2 regions of the Arthrobacter sp. NyZ413 genome follow, and region 1 is predicted to be linked to the other one. Evidence: riboswitches for the same ligand, from Rfam matches in the RefSeq annotation. Region 1 holds a riboswitch; the other holds the start of a gene.
The links. A riboswitch is a leader RNA that binds a small molecule or an ion and turns the genes downstream of it on or off. The one in region 1 is predicted to bind glycine.
Positions count from the first base shown of each region.

Region 1 (7,748 bases):
CGCACGATGAAGCCGCCACCCACGGAGAAGAAGGTGGCTTCGTGCAGGACCTCGCCATCGGCGTCGGACACGGAGACCTTCATCCCATTGGTGTGCCGGGGAAGGACGGTGAGCGGGTGCAGGACCATGTCCGATTCCCCGTACTGAAGCTGCTTGCCGGCACCGGAAGCACCAGCGCTCGCCAAGTTCAGCGTGCCGGTTTCGGCGATTGCCGCAAGCCGCGCTTCAACTTCATCCGGAAGGATCAGCTCCGGGTGGTAGCCCTCAAGTCCCAGCAGGACCGCCGTCATGGTCCCGTGGCCACGCCCGGTGGCGGCAAGCGAACCATAAAGGTCCACCCGCAGCGATGCCACGCGCTCCAAGGCACCGGAATCCTTCAGCTCGCCCGCGAACACGGCAGCAGCCCGCATCGGCCCCACGGTATGCGAACTCGAAGGACCAATCCCAATAGAGAAAAGATCGAAGACGCCAACAGCCATGGTGGTTCCTAACTAATTTAATTCGGATACGGCGGGGACCCGAGGATCCGGGCCCGGGCAAACGGTCCGCCGGGATGGCCCCGTTGGGGCCAACATCCGGAAGCGTGCGTCCAAGAGAGCGTCACGTCCGCCCAGCGGGCGTCTTCGCGACCGAGCACGCGGAGGATGTCGGCCCCAACGGGCCACCAAGATCAGCCCAGGTTTGCTACGCCCGGGTAGAGCGGGTGCGCGGCGGCGAGGGCCTCCACGCGGTGACGCAGACCGGAAAGGTCGGCACCGGCGTCGGCGATCAACGCCTCGGCGATGATGTCGGCGACTTCGCGGAACGCGGCTTCGCTGAAGCCGCGCGTCGCCAGGGCCGGCGTGCCGATCCGCAGGCCGGAGGTGACCATCGGCGGGCGCGGGTCGAACGGCACGGCGTTGCGGTTGACGGTGATGTCGATCGCGGCGAGGCGGTCTTCGGCCTGCTGCCCGTCAAGCTCGCAGTTGCGCAGGTCCACGAGCACCAGGTGCACGTCGGTACCGCCCGAAACAACCGAGATCCCCTTGGCCACGACGTCGTCCTGGACCAGGCGCTCAGCCAGGATCCGGGCGCCGGCGAGGACGCGCTGCTGGCGCTCCTTGAACTCTTCCGAAGCCGCGATCTTGAAGGCCACGGCCTTCCCGGCGATCACGTGCTCGAGCGGGCCGCCCTGCTGTCCCGGGAACACGGCGGAGTTGATCTTCTTGGCGATCTCGGCGTCGTTGGACAGGATGATGCCGCCGCGCGGACCCGCGAGGGTCTTGTGCGTCGTGGAGGTGGTCACGTGCGCGTGCGGGACCGGCGAGGGGTGCAGCCCCGCGGCAACCAAGCCGGCGAAGTGGGCCATGTCCACCATCAGGTAGGCGCCCACGAGGTCCGCGATGCGGCGGAACTCGGCGAAGTCCAGCTGGCGGGAGTACGCGGACCAGCCGGCAACGATCAGCGCGGGCTTGTGCTCCAGGGCAAGGGCTTCAACCTCGGCCATGTCCACGGTGTGGCTGTCCTCGCGGACCCCGTACGGGACCACGTTGTAGAGCTTGCCGGAGAAGTTGATCCGCATGCCGTGCGTCAAGTGCCCGCCGTGCGCGAGGTTCAGGCCCATGATCGTGTCGCCGGGCTTGATGAGCGCGTGCATCACGGAAGCGTTCGCCTGGGCGCCCGAGTGGGGCTGGACGTTCGCATACTCCGCACCGAACAAGGCCTTGACGCGGTCGATGGCCAGCTGCTCGATCACGTCAACGTGCTCGCAGCCGCCGTAGTAGCGCTTGCCCGGGTAGCCTTCGGCGTACTTGTTGGTCAGGACGGAACCCTGCGCCTGCATGACAGCCACGGCAGTGTGGTTCTCGGAGGCGATCATTTCCAGTCCGCCGCGCTGGCGGCCGAGTTCGTCGTCGATCTTTGCCGCGATCTCCGGGTCCAGCTCGGAGATCTGCGCGTCCAGCGACGGCGAGACGACCTGCTCGAACGCGGTTCCCGTTGCGGCGCTCACAGTTCGCCACCGTTCTTGGAAGCGTATTCCTCCGCGGAGAGCAGCGGGCCGTCCGACTCAGCGGCGACCTTGAACAGCCAGCCAGCGCCGTAGGGGTCGTTGTTGATGAGGGCGGGGTCGTCGACGACGGCGGAGTTCACTTCGGTGACTTCGCCGGTGACCGGGGAGTACAGGTCCGAGACGGACTTGGTGGATTCGACTTCGCCACAGGTTTCCCCTGCGGTGACGGCGGCGCCTACCTCGGGCAAGTCGACGTACACGATGTCGCCCAGGGCATCGGTGGCGATGGCCGAGATGCCGATGGACACGAGGTTCCCGTCTTCGCGGGAGACCCACTCGTGTTCGTCGGAGTACTGCAGTTCAGGTGCAACTTTTGCCATGCGCTTTTCCTTTACGTTTGAAACTCTTTGGTCTGATGGAGTTTGTGTACAGATCATGCCCCCTGAAAGCGTTCTTAAGGGGTGTGACCTGTACACAAACTCCAGTGGGTGCTCTGTTGCTTAGCGCAGCTGCTTAGCGCTTGTAGAAGGGCAGGGCGACGACTTCGAAGGGTTCGGCCTTTCCGCGCAGGTCGATGTCCAGGGCGGTGCCAGGTTCGGAGTGTTCGACGTCGACATACGCCAACGCGACCGGGTAACCGAGCGTCGGGCTCGGCTGGCCGGAGGTCACCTCGCCGACGACGACGCCGTCCTTCAGCACCGGGTAGTGGCTGCGGCCGGCGCGGCGGCCGAGGCCCTTGAGGCCAACGAGCTTGCGGCCCGTGCTAGTTCCGGCGCCTTCGGCTTTCAGGGTTTCCAGGGCGGCGCGGCCCACGAAATCGCTTTCCTTGGCGAGCGAAACCACCGGGCCGAGACCCGCGGCGAAGGGGTTGCCTTCGCGGGAGAGTTCGTTGCCGTAGAGCGGCATGCCGGCTTCCAGGCGCAGCGAGTCGCGGCAGGCCAGGCCCGCCGGGATGAGTTCGCCGTCTTCGGCCACGGCCGTGATGGCTTCCCACAGGGCTGCGGCGGAGTCGTTGTCAACGAAGATCTCGAAGCCGTCCTCGCCGGTGTACCCGGTGCGGGCGAGCAGGAGCTCGGTGGTGGACCCGCCGAAGAGGAAGGGCACCTCGACCGCGGCGTAGTACCTCAGCCCGGTCACGAGCTCGTGCTGCGCGGCCGGGACCAAGCGGAGCAGGATCGCCTCGGCTTTGGGGCCCTGCACGGCGATCAGCGAGGTTGCCGCGGAGGCGTCCTCCACGACGACGTCGAAACCGGCGGCACGCTCGGCCAGGGCCGCGGCGACCACTTTGGCGTTGCCCGCGTTCGGGACCACGAGGAACCTATCGCTGCCTTCCTCCGGGGACGGGCGGCGGTACGTGATCAGGTCATCGATGATGCCGCCGTCTTCTTGGCAGATCAGCGAGTACTTGGCCTTGCCCACGGCCATCGCGGAGATCTTGCCCACGAGCGCGTAGTCCAGGAAGGCTGCGGCGGCAGGGCCGGTCACCCAGACTTCGCCCATGTGGGAGAGGTCGAACAGGCCGGCAGCGTTGCGCACGGCGTGGTGCTCGGCCAGTTCCGAGGAGTACTTCAAGGGCATCTGCCAGCCACCGAAATCGGTGAAGGAAGCGCCGAGCTTCTTGTGCTCTTCATAGAGCGCGGTGTAGTTCTCAGACATATCGGGATCCTTTAGTTTTCAAACTCGGAAAGCGGCGGGCAGGAGCAGACCAGGTTCCGGTCCCCGGCCGCGCCGTCGATGCGGCCGACGGGCGGGAAGTACTTGTCCTGGGCGAGGTGGTGGACCGGGAACGCGGCCTGCTCGCGCGGGTACGCACGGTCCCAGGAGGAGCTCACGACGGCGGCAGCCGTGTGGGGTGCGTGGCGCAGCGGGGACTCCTCCACGGTGAAGTCACCGTTGGCGACCTGCTCGATTTCCTTGCGGATGGTGATCATGGCCTCGATGAAGCGGTCGATCTCGCCCAGGTCCTCGGACTCGGTCGGTTCCACCATCAGGGTGCCGGCGACCGGGAACGCGAGGGTCGGGGCGTGGAAACCGAAGTCGATGAGGCGCTTGGCCACGTCCTCCGCGGTGACCCCGGTCCGGGCGGTGAGTTCGCGCAAGTCCAGGATGCACTCGTGGGCCACGAGGCCGCCCTCGCCCGTGTACAGGACCGGGAAGTGCTCGTTCAGGCGGGACGCGACATAGTTCGCAGCCAGCAGCGCCGACTTGGTGGCCTCGGTCAGGCCTTCCCCGCCCATGAGCTTCACGTAGGCCCAGGAGATCGGCAGCACACCGGCTGAACCGAAGCGGGAGGCCGAGATGGCCACGCCGTGCCCGTCCTCGTGTGCTGCCTTGTTCGCGTCGCCGGGCATGAACGGTGCCAGGTGGGCCTTGGCCGCGACCGGGCCCACGCCGGGTCCGCCGCCGCCGTGCGGGATGCAGAAGGTCTTGTGCAGGTTCAGGTGCGAAACGTCCCCGCCGAACTTGCCCGGCTGCGCCAGGCCCACGAGGGCGTTCAGGTTCGCGCCGTCAACATACACCTGTCCGCCGGCCGCGTGGACCGAGTCGCAGATTTCCCGCACGTCGGCGTCGTAGACACCGTGCGTGGACGGGTAGGTGATCATGATGCAGGACAAGGCTTCCTTGTTGGCCTCTATCTTGGCCTGCAGGTCCGTGTGGTCGATCGTGCCATCGGCTGCCGTGGCCACGACGACCACCTTCATGCCGGCCAGCACCGCCGACGCCGCGTTCGTGCCGTGGGCAGAGGCCGGAATCAGGCAGACATTGCGCTGCTCATCGCCCCGGGACAAATGGTAGCCGCGGATCGCCAGCAGGCCGGCCAGCTCGCCCTGCGAACCGGCGTTGGGCTGGATCGAGACCTGGTCGTACCCGGTGATCGTGGTCAGGTCGGCTTCCAAGTCAGCGATCAGTTCGCGCCAGCCCACGGTCTGCGAATCCGGAGCGAAGGGGTGGATCGAGGCGAACTCCGGCCAGGAAATGGCTTCCATCTCCGCGGTGGCGTTCAGCTTCATGGTGCACGAGCCCAGCGGGATCATGGTGCGGTCCAGCGCGAGGTCGCGGTCCGAGAGCTTGCGGATGTAGCGCAGCAACTGGGTTTCGGAACGGTGGGTGTTGAACACCGGGTGCTGCAAGTAATCCGAGGTACGTCCGACGGCCGAATCCAGGGAGAAACCTTCGCCCGATTCGGCGAGCGTGGCACCGAAGACGGCTGCGACGTCGGCGAGTACTGCCGCCGTCGTCGTCTCGTCTACCGAGATGCCGACCGTGTCGGCGTCGATGCCGCGCAGGTTGATTCCCTTGGCTTCCGCGGCGGCGACGACGTCGGCCGCCTTGCCGGGGACGCGGACGGTGACGGTGTCGAAGAAGCTGCCGTGCAGGACCTCAAGGCCGGCCGCCGCCAGCGACGCCGCCAGGGTGCGGGCGTGCTTGTGGGCGGTTTCGGCGATTGCCTTCAGCCCGTCGGGGCCGTGGTAGACGGCGTACATCGAGGACACGATCGCCAGCAGCGCCTGCGCGGTGCAGATGTTCGAGGTGGCCTTCTCGCGGCGGATGTGCTGCTCGCGGGTCTGGAGCGCGAGGCGGTAGGCGGGAGTTCCGGCGTCGTCCTTGGACACGCCCACCAGGCGGCCCGGCATCGACCGCTCCAAGCCCTTCTGCACGGCCATGTAGGCCGCGTGCGGGCCACCGAAGAACAGCGGCACGCCAAAACGCTGGGTGGAGCCGACAGCGATGTCCGCGCCCTGCTCGCCCGGAGGCGTGATCAACGTCAGCGCGAGAAGGTCAGCGGCAACCGTGACCAGGGCACCGCGCTCCTTCGCGGCCGCGATCACGGCAGAATGGTCGAACACCCTGCCCGAAACACCAGGCTGCTGCAGCACGATACCGTTGATGTCGCCGTCGGGAAGCCCGGCCGAAAGGTCAGCGATCTCGACCTCGAAGCCCAGCGCCTCGGCACGGCCCTTCACTATCGCGATGGTCTGCGGCAAGCAATCAGCGTCAAGGACAGTCTTGCCATCGTGGGCCGTCTTGTTCTTGTTGGCCCGGCGCATCATGAGCACGGCCTCGGCAACGGCGGTGGCTTCATCCAGCAGGGACGCGTTCGCGATCGGCAGGCCAACCAGGTCCTGGACCATCGTCTGGAAGTTCAGCAGGGCTTCGAGGCGGCCCTGGGAAATCTCCGGCTGGTACGGCGTGTAAGCGGTGTACCAGGCCGGGGACTCAAGAATGTTCCGCCGGATCACCGCGGGCGTCACGGTGTCGTAGTAGCCCTGCCCGATCATCTGGACCGCGGTCTTGTTCTTGGACGCCAGCTTGCGCAGTTCGGCGAGGACCTCAACCTCGCTCAACGCGTTCTGGAGAGTCAGTGCGACGTCCTGGCGGATGTCATTGGGAACCGCGGTATCAACGAGCGAATCGACGCTGTCATAACCGACAGCCTTGAGCATGATGTCAATATCGGCCTGGCGGCGGGCGCCGATATGCCGGTCAACAAACGTTGCGGAGGTGGAACTAACCGTCACGAAGGAACTCCATTACTAAGGCGGCGCAAAGTACGCCACAGCTATCAGGGTTCCTCCCCGCTCTGTATTGGACCTGAGAGTTTCCGCAGGCTTTATTGCCCGCTTGCACCGTCGGTGAGCACGGCACATCCTGTTCGTGGTTCCGGGAAGTTCCGGGACCACGGGACGGCTTGCTGCTTTCCAGAGTTGCCTTGCCGCGGCGGTGCATTGGCCTGAGAGATTCCTGGGGAGGGTTTGCTCCTACGGCGCCTGCATCACTTGCTTGCAGGACTCTCCCGCCGCAGTTCAAAGGCGTATTCAGTTGTGTGAGTCAGATTGCGCGAGCCGGTGACAGCTCTCACAAGGGACAATTCTCCTATGTCCGGGGCCGCTCCGCAAATGGGGTCGCCAATTGGGTAGGGCGCCGGCTGTTTCAGCTGCGCAGGTGTTCAGTTGCGAAGGCGTTCGACGGCGGCAAGCAGCGCTGCGACGTCGGCGCTCCTCTCGTCGGCCTTGCTTTCTCCGCCGGCGGCCCCGCCTTCCAGCATCGCGTTGAAATACAGCCCATCGCCCATATACCGAACGGCACGCGCCATCTCCGGTCCTACTTCTTCGGCGAGCAGGTCGAGCCACTGCTGCTGGATCCCGGCAAAGCGCCTACGTGTTTCCTCGTGGGCGACTTCCACAAGCCGGGCAGCGGCCACAAAAACCCTGTCCAAGGGAGAGTTCGCCCACAGGGACGATTTGATGAAGAAAGCCGCGGGCCCTTCGGGCGCGGCCTTCATTTCCGCGAGGTCCTTCGCGGCCAAGGTATCCATGCGCTCCAGGAGGGCCGCGATCAGCGCTTCCTTGTTAGGGAAATGGTAAAGGAGGCCCCCTTTGGACACCCCCGCTTGCTTGGCAACGGCGTCCAGCGTTGCCGCCCGCTCCCCCACGTCGATCAACAAGGCTTCATAGGCGTCCAGGACAGCGGCCCGCGCAACAGGTTTTCGAGGCATGGTGTCCATCTTTCCCTAGGTCCCGAGGTCGATTGAAACTATACCGTCCGGACGGTACAGTTATTTCCATGTTCAGCCCGTCCACAACCCAGCTCCCCCGCATTCCCTCCGCGTCCAACACTGCGCCGTGGCGCGATTGGGCGGCCCTGGCCCTCTTGATGTTTCCCGTACTGCTGGTCGCGGTGGACAACACCGCACTGACCTTCGCCTTGCCGGAAATCGCCAGGAAGCTCGACGTCGGGGGCGTCCAGTTGCTGTGGA
Region 1 is NZ_CP155434.1:908,628-916,375, reverse strand. It holds gene ABCW42_RS04460 (L-serine ammonia-lyase) at 1-479, opposite strand, end outside; gene glyA (serine hydroxymethyltransferase) at 671-1,990, opposite strand; gene gcvH (glycine cleavage system protein GcvH) at 1,987-2,370, opposite strand; gene gcvT (glycine cleavage system aminomethyltransferase GcvT) at 2,504-3,646, opposite strand; gene gcvP (aminomethyl-transferring glycine dehydrogenase) at 3,658-6,510, opposite strand; glycine riboswitch at 6,701-6,798, opposite strand; gene ABCW42_RS04435 (TetR/AcrR family transcriptional regulator) at 6,939-7,487, opposite strand; gene ABCW42_RS04430 (MFS transporter) at 7,556-7,748, shown strand, end outside.

Region 2 (7,748 bases), 1.5 Mb from region 1:
CCCAGTACGTCTTCACCGTTCCCGAGCGCGAGGAAGTGGACACCTTTGTCCGCGAAGGCCTCGAAGCCATGGGAGCCACGCGCCACCTCGAACTGTTCAACCGCACCGCCGCGGCGTTCGATGCCTTGAGCGAAGAGGACGCAGAAGCCTACCTTGACGGCGACCTCGACGAATCCGACGAAGCTTCCGAACCCGTCGCGGAACTCGAAGCCCTCGACGGCGAATTCGAATCCCTCCTTGAAACCGAGAACATCATCGCCCTCAGCGCGGCATGGCTCCGCGGCCAGGACGGCCTCCTCTACCTGGACGAGGACGAACTCAAGGCCCACATCGCCGAGCGCGTTGCCCTCATCCCGGACCTGGAGGAGCGCAAAGCCGAGGCCGCCGAAGCCGAGCTCGAGAACGCCCCGGAATTCGAACTCATCATCCGCGAACTGTGCGACGTCGCCGGCTACCAGCTGGACAAGATCACCATGGGCGATCCCAACTTCGAGCACGACGGCGAAACGGTCCTCGCCTGGCACTTCTCCACCGATCACGGCAACTACATCATGATCGAGGAGGACGAGGAAGCCTTCATGATCCACCCGGAGACGAAGGAAATCATCGCCGCCGTCGAGTTCGAAGACGCCTAGGACCCTCGCCCACCTTTGACGCCTCAAGCGCGAACGCCCTTTCAGGTCACCTGAAAGGGCGTTCGCTGTTTGGCGGCAGGACGTGGGCGGGCGTCAGTAGGAGGAAGGGCTGCTGCTGGTCGTGGCCGTCATCATGGAGCCGGAGGGGCTGACCAGGAACCAGATGCCTAACACGCCTTGGCCGTAGGTGTCACCGGAGTCCTCGTCCTTGGAGTAGAAGTAGATGGGCATTCCGTTGATGGTGATCTGCATCTTGCCATCGGCCGTCGGGATGGTGCCGATGGTTCCACTCACCCCGTCAACCGCCGGCATCGTCGAAGTGGTTGTCACGGGAGGCCACGTCGTGGCGCAGGCGCCAGTGCAGGCGCTCTTGCCTGAATCCTTGACGTCCTTGGTGAAGAAGTAGACGCTCTTGCCGTTCGCCCCGACTACTCTCACGCCCATGCTTGACGACGCCGTCTTCAGTTCCGCCATCCCGGTTGAAGAGCTCGACGACGACTCCGAACTCGAAGCTGTTGGGCTCGACATAGAGGCACTAGGGGTGGAGGTGCTCGACGAACTGCTCGAGCTGCCGGAACTTCCCCCGCACGCGGAGAGCGAGACGGCCAGAGCAAGGACGCCAAGACCGGTGATGAGTTGCTTCTTCATGGTGTGCTCCTTCGCTGGACCGGCCGTCGGACGAGCCGGATGCTAACCCCTACGACGCCACAGGGTGAAGAATGGTTCACAGCCTTGAACTTTTTCTGCCGCGGGTACGTCGTATGGCAAGAGAAGGGGAAGCCGAAGCACACAGGAGGCGTGGATGCCGCTTGACGAGGACGTCGTCGCCGCGATTTACCGCGACCATGGCACAGCCCTGCGCCGCTTCGTGCTGAGCTGCATGCCGGACGCCCACTTGGCCGACGACGTCGTGCAGGAAACCATCCTCAGGGTGTGGCAGCATGCGCCGCAGATCACCGGGAGCCTGCGCAGCTACCTGTTCCGCACCGCGCGCAACGTGATCATCGACAATTACCGCAAGGCCCAGAGACGCCCGCTCGAAGCGACGGAATACGACCCCGCGGATCCGGCGGAAGCCACCGAACGCGTGGACGAGCTCCTCAACCGGGTCCTCATGGAAGAAGCCCTCTTGCGGCTCAGCACCGAACACCGGGAGGTCCTGGTAGCACTGCATTACGAACGTTTCACGGTGAACGAGGCCGCGCTGAGGCTCAACATTCCCAGCGGTACCGTGAAATCCCGGGCCTTCTACGCCGTCAGGGCGTTACGCACCATCTTGGACGAAATGGGGGTGCAGCGATGAGCGAGTCAGGACTTCACCACTTGCTGGGCGCCTACTTGCTGGGCGGCTTGGAGCCGTCCGAGGTCCGGGCGTTCGAGGCGCACTTGGAAAGCTGCGCGGCGTGCGGGCAGGAACTCGCCGAACTGGAGAGCCTCCCGGCCCTCCTCGACGCCGTTCCGGTGCCCGACGCCGTCGCGCTCGTGGCCGCGCGCCCCGCCGTCGTCGAACCTCCAGCGGAAGGCCGCCCCGCCGTCGAACCTGGCGTTACCCCGGAGGCCCGCTCACTTTCCGGGGCTTCCAGCGAAACGCTCGCGCAGCCGATCCTCCTGAAGATCGCAGCGCGGCGCCGGAAATCACGACGCCGGTGGGCGGCTGTGGTGTCCGCGGTGGCCGCCGCGTGCCTCGGCTTGGGAGTCCTGGCCGGCCCGCTGCTGAGCCAGCCGCCCAAGCCGGACGCGAGCTATTCCGTCCAGACGGGCAACGGCCTGCAACTCACGGTCGGGCTCGTGAAGAAGGCATGGGGCACCGAGCTGGACCTGGAAGGCCGGAGCATGCCGTTGCAAGGCACCTTGTACCTCTGGGTCAAGGGCCGCGACGGCAAGGAGGAACTGGCGTGCGGCTGGACGGCGACCGCCAGCGGACACATCAAGGTGACGGGCGCGACGCCGGTCCAGCTCGCCGCGATCTCGGGCGTGGAGCTCCGGGACGACAACCAAAAAACGGTCGCGGTGATTTCGGTCCCGGGGAGCTGATTTCCGTCCCGGGGAGCTAGGGGGTCCCCGGGACGGTTTGGGGTCGAAACCGGATCCGGGTGCGGTGCTTAGCTAGGCCGTCGCGCGGTCGTCGGCGTCAGGCGCAATGCTCCACGACGGCACTGTGCTCCACGATGGCGCTGTGCTCCACGATGGCGTTGTGCTCCACGATGGCCTGTCCAGCCGGTTGAAGCTGTACAGGTGGATGCCCGAAATGCTGCCCGGCCGGGCCGCTAGCTCGGAGACAAACGGTTCCGGCGAGTACTTGTCGCCGCTCAGGAGGCGCTTGGCCAAAGCTCCCTTGCTGCTGAGGAACTTCAGGGACGTACCCACACCGATTTGGGTGGCCAGGCTGAGGAGCTTGGTACGGGGAACGGCGCCGGCCACCCCGGCCCACACGGGAAGCTCGACGCCTTCCCGACGCAGGAGCGAGACGTAGTCGAGGACTTTCGGAACGGAGAAGCACATCTGGGTGACCACGTGCGTGGCGAGGTGCTGCTTAGCGAGCACGGCGTCAAGCAGGTCCAGCCCGGTCACGGATGGGTGCCCTTCGGGATAACCTGCAATGCCTGCCGTAATCCGTCCGCCTGAGAGTTCCGCGATGTCCTCAAGCATCGGCAGGCAGGAGCCATAGGGACCTGCGTTCCGGGATCCGTCGCCGCCGATGGCGAAGACTTCCGTGATGCCCGCGGACTCGCAGTCCCGCAGGATTCCCGAGAGTTGGGCCCGGTCCTGCAGCCCATGGGCCGTGAGATGCGGCAGGACGGTGTATCCGAGGAGGCTCAGCTCCACGGCAACTTGCATGGTCCGGGCGATGCCGTGGTGGGGCAGGCAGGTGACCGTCAGCGGCATCGAGGGGGGAACCGACGCCCGGACCTTCTCGACAATGCCGTCGGAGGGAATGATCTCGATCCGGCTGGGAATCATGGTGTGTTCCTGGGTGGTCATGCCGAAGCTCCGTGGTTGAGGAGGGTGCGGGCTTCCTGGCGGGTGGTGCCGGAGTCCTGGATGCCGTCGGCGATGTGGGCAAGATGCGCGGGGATGTCGCGGCCTTTTTTGCGCATGGCGGTGGCCCAGAGGCGTCCGGCGCGGTAGGAGGAGCGCACGAGGGGGCCGGACATGACGCCGAGGAAGCCCAGTTCTTCGGCTTCGGTGGCGAGCTCGACGAATTCCTGGGGTTTGACCCAGCGGTCCACGGGCAGGTGGCGTTCGGAGGGGCGCAGGTACTGGGTGATGGTGATCAGGTCGCAGCCGGCCGCGTGCAGGTCCGCGAGGGCTTCGGAGATCTCGGCCCGGGTTTCGCCCATGCCCAGGATGAGGTTGGACTTGGTGACCATGCCCAGGTTGCGGCCCTGGGTGATGACGTCCAGGGAGCGGTCGTACCGGAACGCGGGGCGGATGCGTTTGAAGATCCGGGGCACGGTTTCGACGTTGTGCGCGAATACTTCGGGGGCGGAGTCGCAGATCGCGGCGATGTGCTCGGGGTTGCCGGAGAAGTCGGGGATGAGCAGTTCCACGCCGGTGCCGGGGTTCAGTTCGTGGATTTTGCGCACGGTTTCGGCGTAGAGCCAGACGCCTTCGTCTGCCAGGTCGTCGCGGGCGACGCCGGTGACGGTGGCGTAGCGCAGGTTCATGGCCTGGACGGAGCGGGCGACCTTGGTGGGTTCGAAGCGGTCCAGGGGGGAGGGTTTGCCGGTGTCGATCTGGCAGAAGTCGCAGCGGCGGGTGCATTCGGAGCCGCCGATCAGGAAGGTTGCTTCCTTGTCTTCCCAGCATTCGAAGATGTTCGGGCAGCCGGCTTCCTCGCACACGGTGTGCAGGCCTTCTTTTTTCACCAGGTTCTTCAGGCCCACGAATTCCGGGCCCATCTGGACCTTGGCCTTGATCCACTCGGGCTTGCGTTCAACCGGGACGGCCTTGTTGCGCTGCTCGACACGCAGCAACTTACGGCCTTCAGGTGCCAAGGTCATGAGGAACTCCACAATTCAGGTGGCACGGGCGCGCCACGATGATCCGGTTCCTCCCCGCTCTGTATTGGACCTGAGAGTTTCCGCGTCGGTTGCCGAAGCAACGGGCGCTTGCACCGTCGGTGAGTCCGGTTTCCCGGGCTGCTTTCCAGAGTTGCCTTGCCGCGGCGGTACAGGGGCCTGAGAGATTCCTGGGGAGGATTTGCTCCTACGGCGCCCGCTGAATGTACCGGCAGGACTCTCCCGCCGCAGATCATAAGCGTGTGCCACCTTTCGGTGGCACATCTCACATGGTATCCGGTGCCCGCAATAGCCGCAAAGGACGGCCCATTCGCTCAGTCGACCGCCACGAGGGGACCGCGACGGCCAAACGCCCAGACTGTAAGGGCAAACAGGCTCAACACGACGCCGGCGAGTGCCACCGCGGTCCAGCCGCCCACGTTCCAGAGGAGTGCCGCCCCCGCGGATCCGATCGCTCCGCCGATGAAGTTGGCAGTGACGTAAACGGTGTTGATACGGCTGCGCGCCTCGTGCGAGATCGAAAGCAGGCGCGTCTGGTTGAGCACGCTCTGCCCCTGGATCGCGACATCCAGGGCGAACACCACCACAATCACGAGGACCACCGAGGTTCCGGCAAACGCCGCGAGCACGAACGAGGCGAGTGCCAGCCCCCACGCGATGCCGGTGGCGGGCAAGGACCAGCCGCGGTCGTGCAGGCGACCCGCGCGCTGCACCGTCACGGCACCGGCGATGCCTGCCAGGCCGAACAGCCCGATCACTTCCACAGGGAAGTGGAACGGCGGACCCGCCAGCAGGAACGTGAGCGCAGTCCAGAACAGCGTAAACGCGGCGAACCCGGCCGAGGACAACGCAAGCGTCCAGCGTACTGCGCGTTCCTTGAGGACCACCGCGCCTACCGACTTCAACAGTTGCGGGTAGGAAAGGCGGGCTTTCGGGGCGAGCGGCGGAAGTGCCCGCCACGTCAGGAGAGCGAGGATCACGACGCCGACTGCCGCCGTCGCGTACACCGCCCGCCAACCGCCGACGGCGGCGATCAGGCCGCTGATGGTGCGCGAGGCAAGGATGCCGGTGAGGATGCCCGCGACGACGGTCCCCACCACGCGCCCGCGACGGGCGTTGTCAGCGAGGTCGCCAGCGAGCGGCGTGAGGATCTGCCCCGCGACGGTCGAGATTCCCAAGAGCGTCACGGCAACCAACAGGAACGCCATCGACGGCGCGACGGCACACAACGCGAGGGCACCGACCGAGGCAAGCATCATGCCCGCAACCAGTTTCCGCCGGTCAACCACATCCCCGAGCGGAACGATGAGCAGGATCCCCGCGGCGTAACCGAGTTGGGTAGCGGTGACGAGCCAGGCCGCAGCCGCTCCCGAGGCGTGGAGATCGGCCGCGATCGAGTCGAGGAGCGGCTGGGACCAGTACAAATTCCCGACGGCGGCGCCCCCGGCCACGGCGAACAGCAGCGTGAGGCCTGTGGTCATGGTCGGACGCTTCGAAGCCGTGGTGAGTGGGGAGGTCATGCGGTGTTCCGTTTCTTCTTGTCCTGCGACGCAGTTCTTGTCCCGCGACGCGGAGAATGCCTTTCGCGCCCGGAATTCCTAGCGCGCCAGTCGATTTGCGCATCGCAAAACCTCCTCCGCGTCGCAGGGGGGCGAAGCCCTACGCCCACTTCCCGGTCAGGACCTCCGCGCGGTCCGTTGCCGGCGCAGGAGCGGGGGAGAGCGCTGAGATTTCCGCGCGGAGTTCCGGCGTCATATCGACGTCGAGTGCGGCAAGGGACCCTTCCAGCTGCTCAAGGTTCCGTGCTCCGATGATCGGTGCAGTGACGCCCGGGTGGGCCATCGCCCAGGCGACGGCGAGGGCGGCAGGTGAGGTGCCGGCGTCGTCCGCGAAAGAAGCGAACCGATCGGCGGTGGCGTGGTCGCTCTCTTGTCCATAGCGGTCCGCGTAGCGGGCATTCTCCACGAGTCGTCCGCCTCCGGGCTGCTGGCCGCCGCGGTACTTGCCGGTGAGGAGGCCGCCGCCGAGCGGGCTGTAGGTGATGACACCAAGGTTCTCGGCCCGGGCAAGGGGAAGGATCTCCACTTCGGCCTGCCGCTTGACGAGGTTGTACATGGGCTCGATGAGCTCGAACCGCGCCAGGCTTTCGCGCGCGGAGATGCCGAGCGCCGTCGCGATCTGCCAGGCGGCCCAGTTGCTCACTGCGGGGTGGAGGATCTTCCCGTCGCGCTGAAGGTCGTCGAGGGCGCGGAGCGTTGTCTCGATCGGGGTGTTCTCGTCGAAGGCGTGGACGAAGTAGAAGTCGATCCGGTCCGTGTCCAAGCGGGTTAGGCTCGCTTCGACGGCCTGGATGATGTGCCGGCGGGAGAGGCCTTGGGCGTTCACGTCGCCGCTGGTCGGGAAGAAGACTTTCGAGGTAATAACGACGTCGTCCCGTTCCTTGGCGATGAGCCCGCCGAGGATTTCCTCGGACGCTCCGCCCCCGTAGACGTTGGCGGAGTCGAAGAAGTTGATGCCGCGTTCGCGGACTTGGCGGTACATCGCCGCTGAGGTTTCCTGATCGGCTTCCGAGCCGAACGACATCGTGCCGAAGCACAGCGGCGAGACGTGGATGCCGGTTGATCCAACGGTCCTGAAGTTCATGGTGTTCCTTTCTGGATCTCCTGCGGGAAGCTGGGGCGTCAGTATCCATGCAACCGCGGTTCGCGCCGATCAGCGAGTGCCCTGACGTTACTGGTTCTGGCAGTACCTCCCACCCTGTTCCGGCCCTGTGTAGCGTTGAGCGCATGGACAATCGGATGGAGGTGCGCGAGTTCCTTTCGTCGCGCCGCGCGAAGATCACGCCGGAACAAGCAGGACTCACGGTTTTTGGCGGGAACCGCCGGGTGCCCGGGCTTCGGCGCGAAGAGGCCGCGATGCTGGCCGGAGTGAGCGTTGACTACTACACACGGCTCGAACGCGGAAACCTCGCCGGAGTGTCCGAAGGCGTGCTTGAGGCGCTCGCCAGGGGACTTCAACTCGACGACGCCGAACGGGACCACCTTTTCGATCTCGCCCGCGCGGCCAACGCCTCCACCCTGGCCAGGCAAAG
Region 2 is NZ_CP155434.1:3,893,492-3,901,239, reverse strand. It holds gene ABCW42_RS18220 (DMP19 family protein) at 1-635, shown strand, start outside; gene ABCW42_RS18215 (hypothetical protein) at 729-1,073, opposite strand; gene ABCW42_RS18210 (hypothetical protein) at 1,078-1,329, shown strand; gene ABCW42_RS18205 (sigma-70 family RNA polymerase sigma factor) at 1,438-1,938, shown strand; gene ABCW42_RS18200 (anti-sigma factor family protein) at 1,935-2,669, shown strand; gene ABCW42_RS18195 (methylenetetrahydrofolate reductase) at 2,742-3,617, opposite strand; gene lipA (lipoyl synthase) at 3,614-4,639, opposite strand; glycine riboswitch at 4,689-4,793, opposite strand; glycine riboswitch at 4,795-4,892, opposite strand; gene ABCW42_RS18185 (MFS transporter) at 4,972-6,177, opposite strand; gene ABCW42_RS18180 (aldo/keto reductase) at 6,317-7,300, opposite strand; gene ABCW42_RS18175 (helix-turn-helix transcriptional regulator) at 7,444-7,748, shown strand, end outside.
Region 2: it holds a riboswitch for glycine, as region 1 does, so the genes downstream of both, lipA (lipoyl synthase) here and gcvP (aminomethyl-transferring glycine dehydrogenase) in region 1, are expected to answer to the same signal.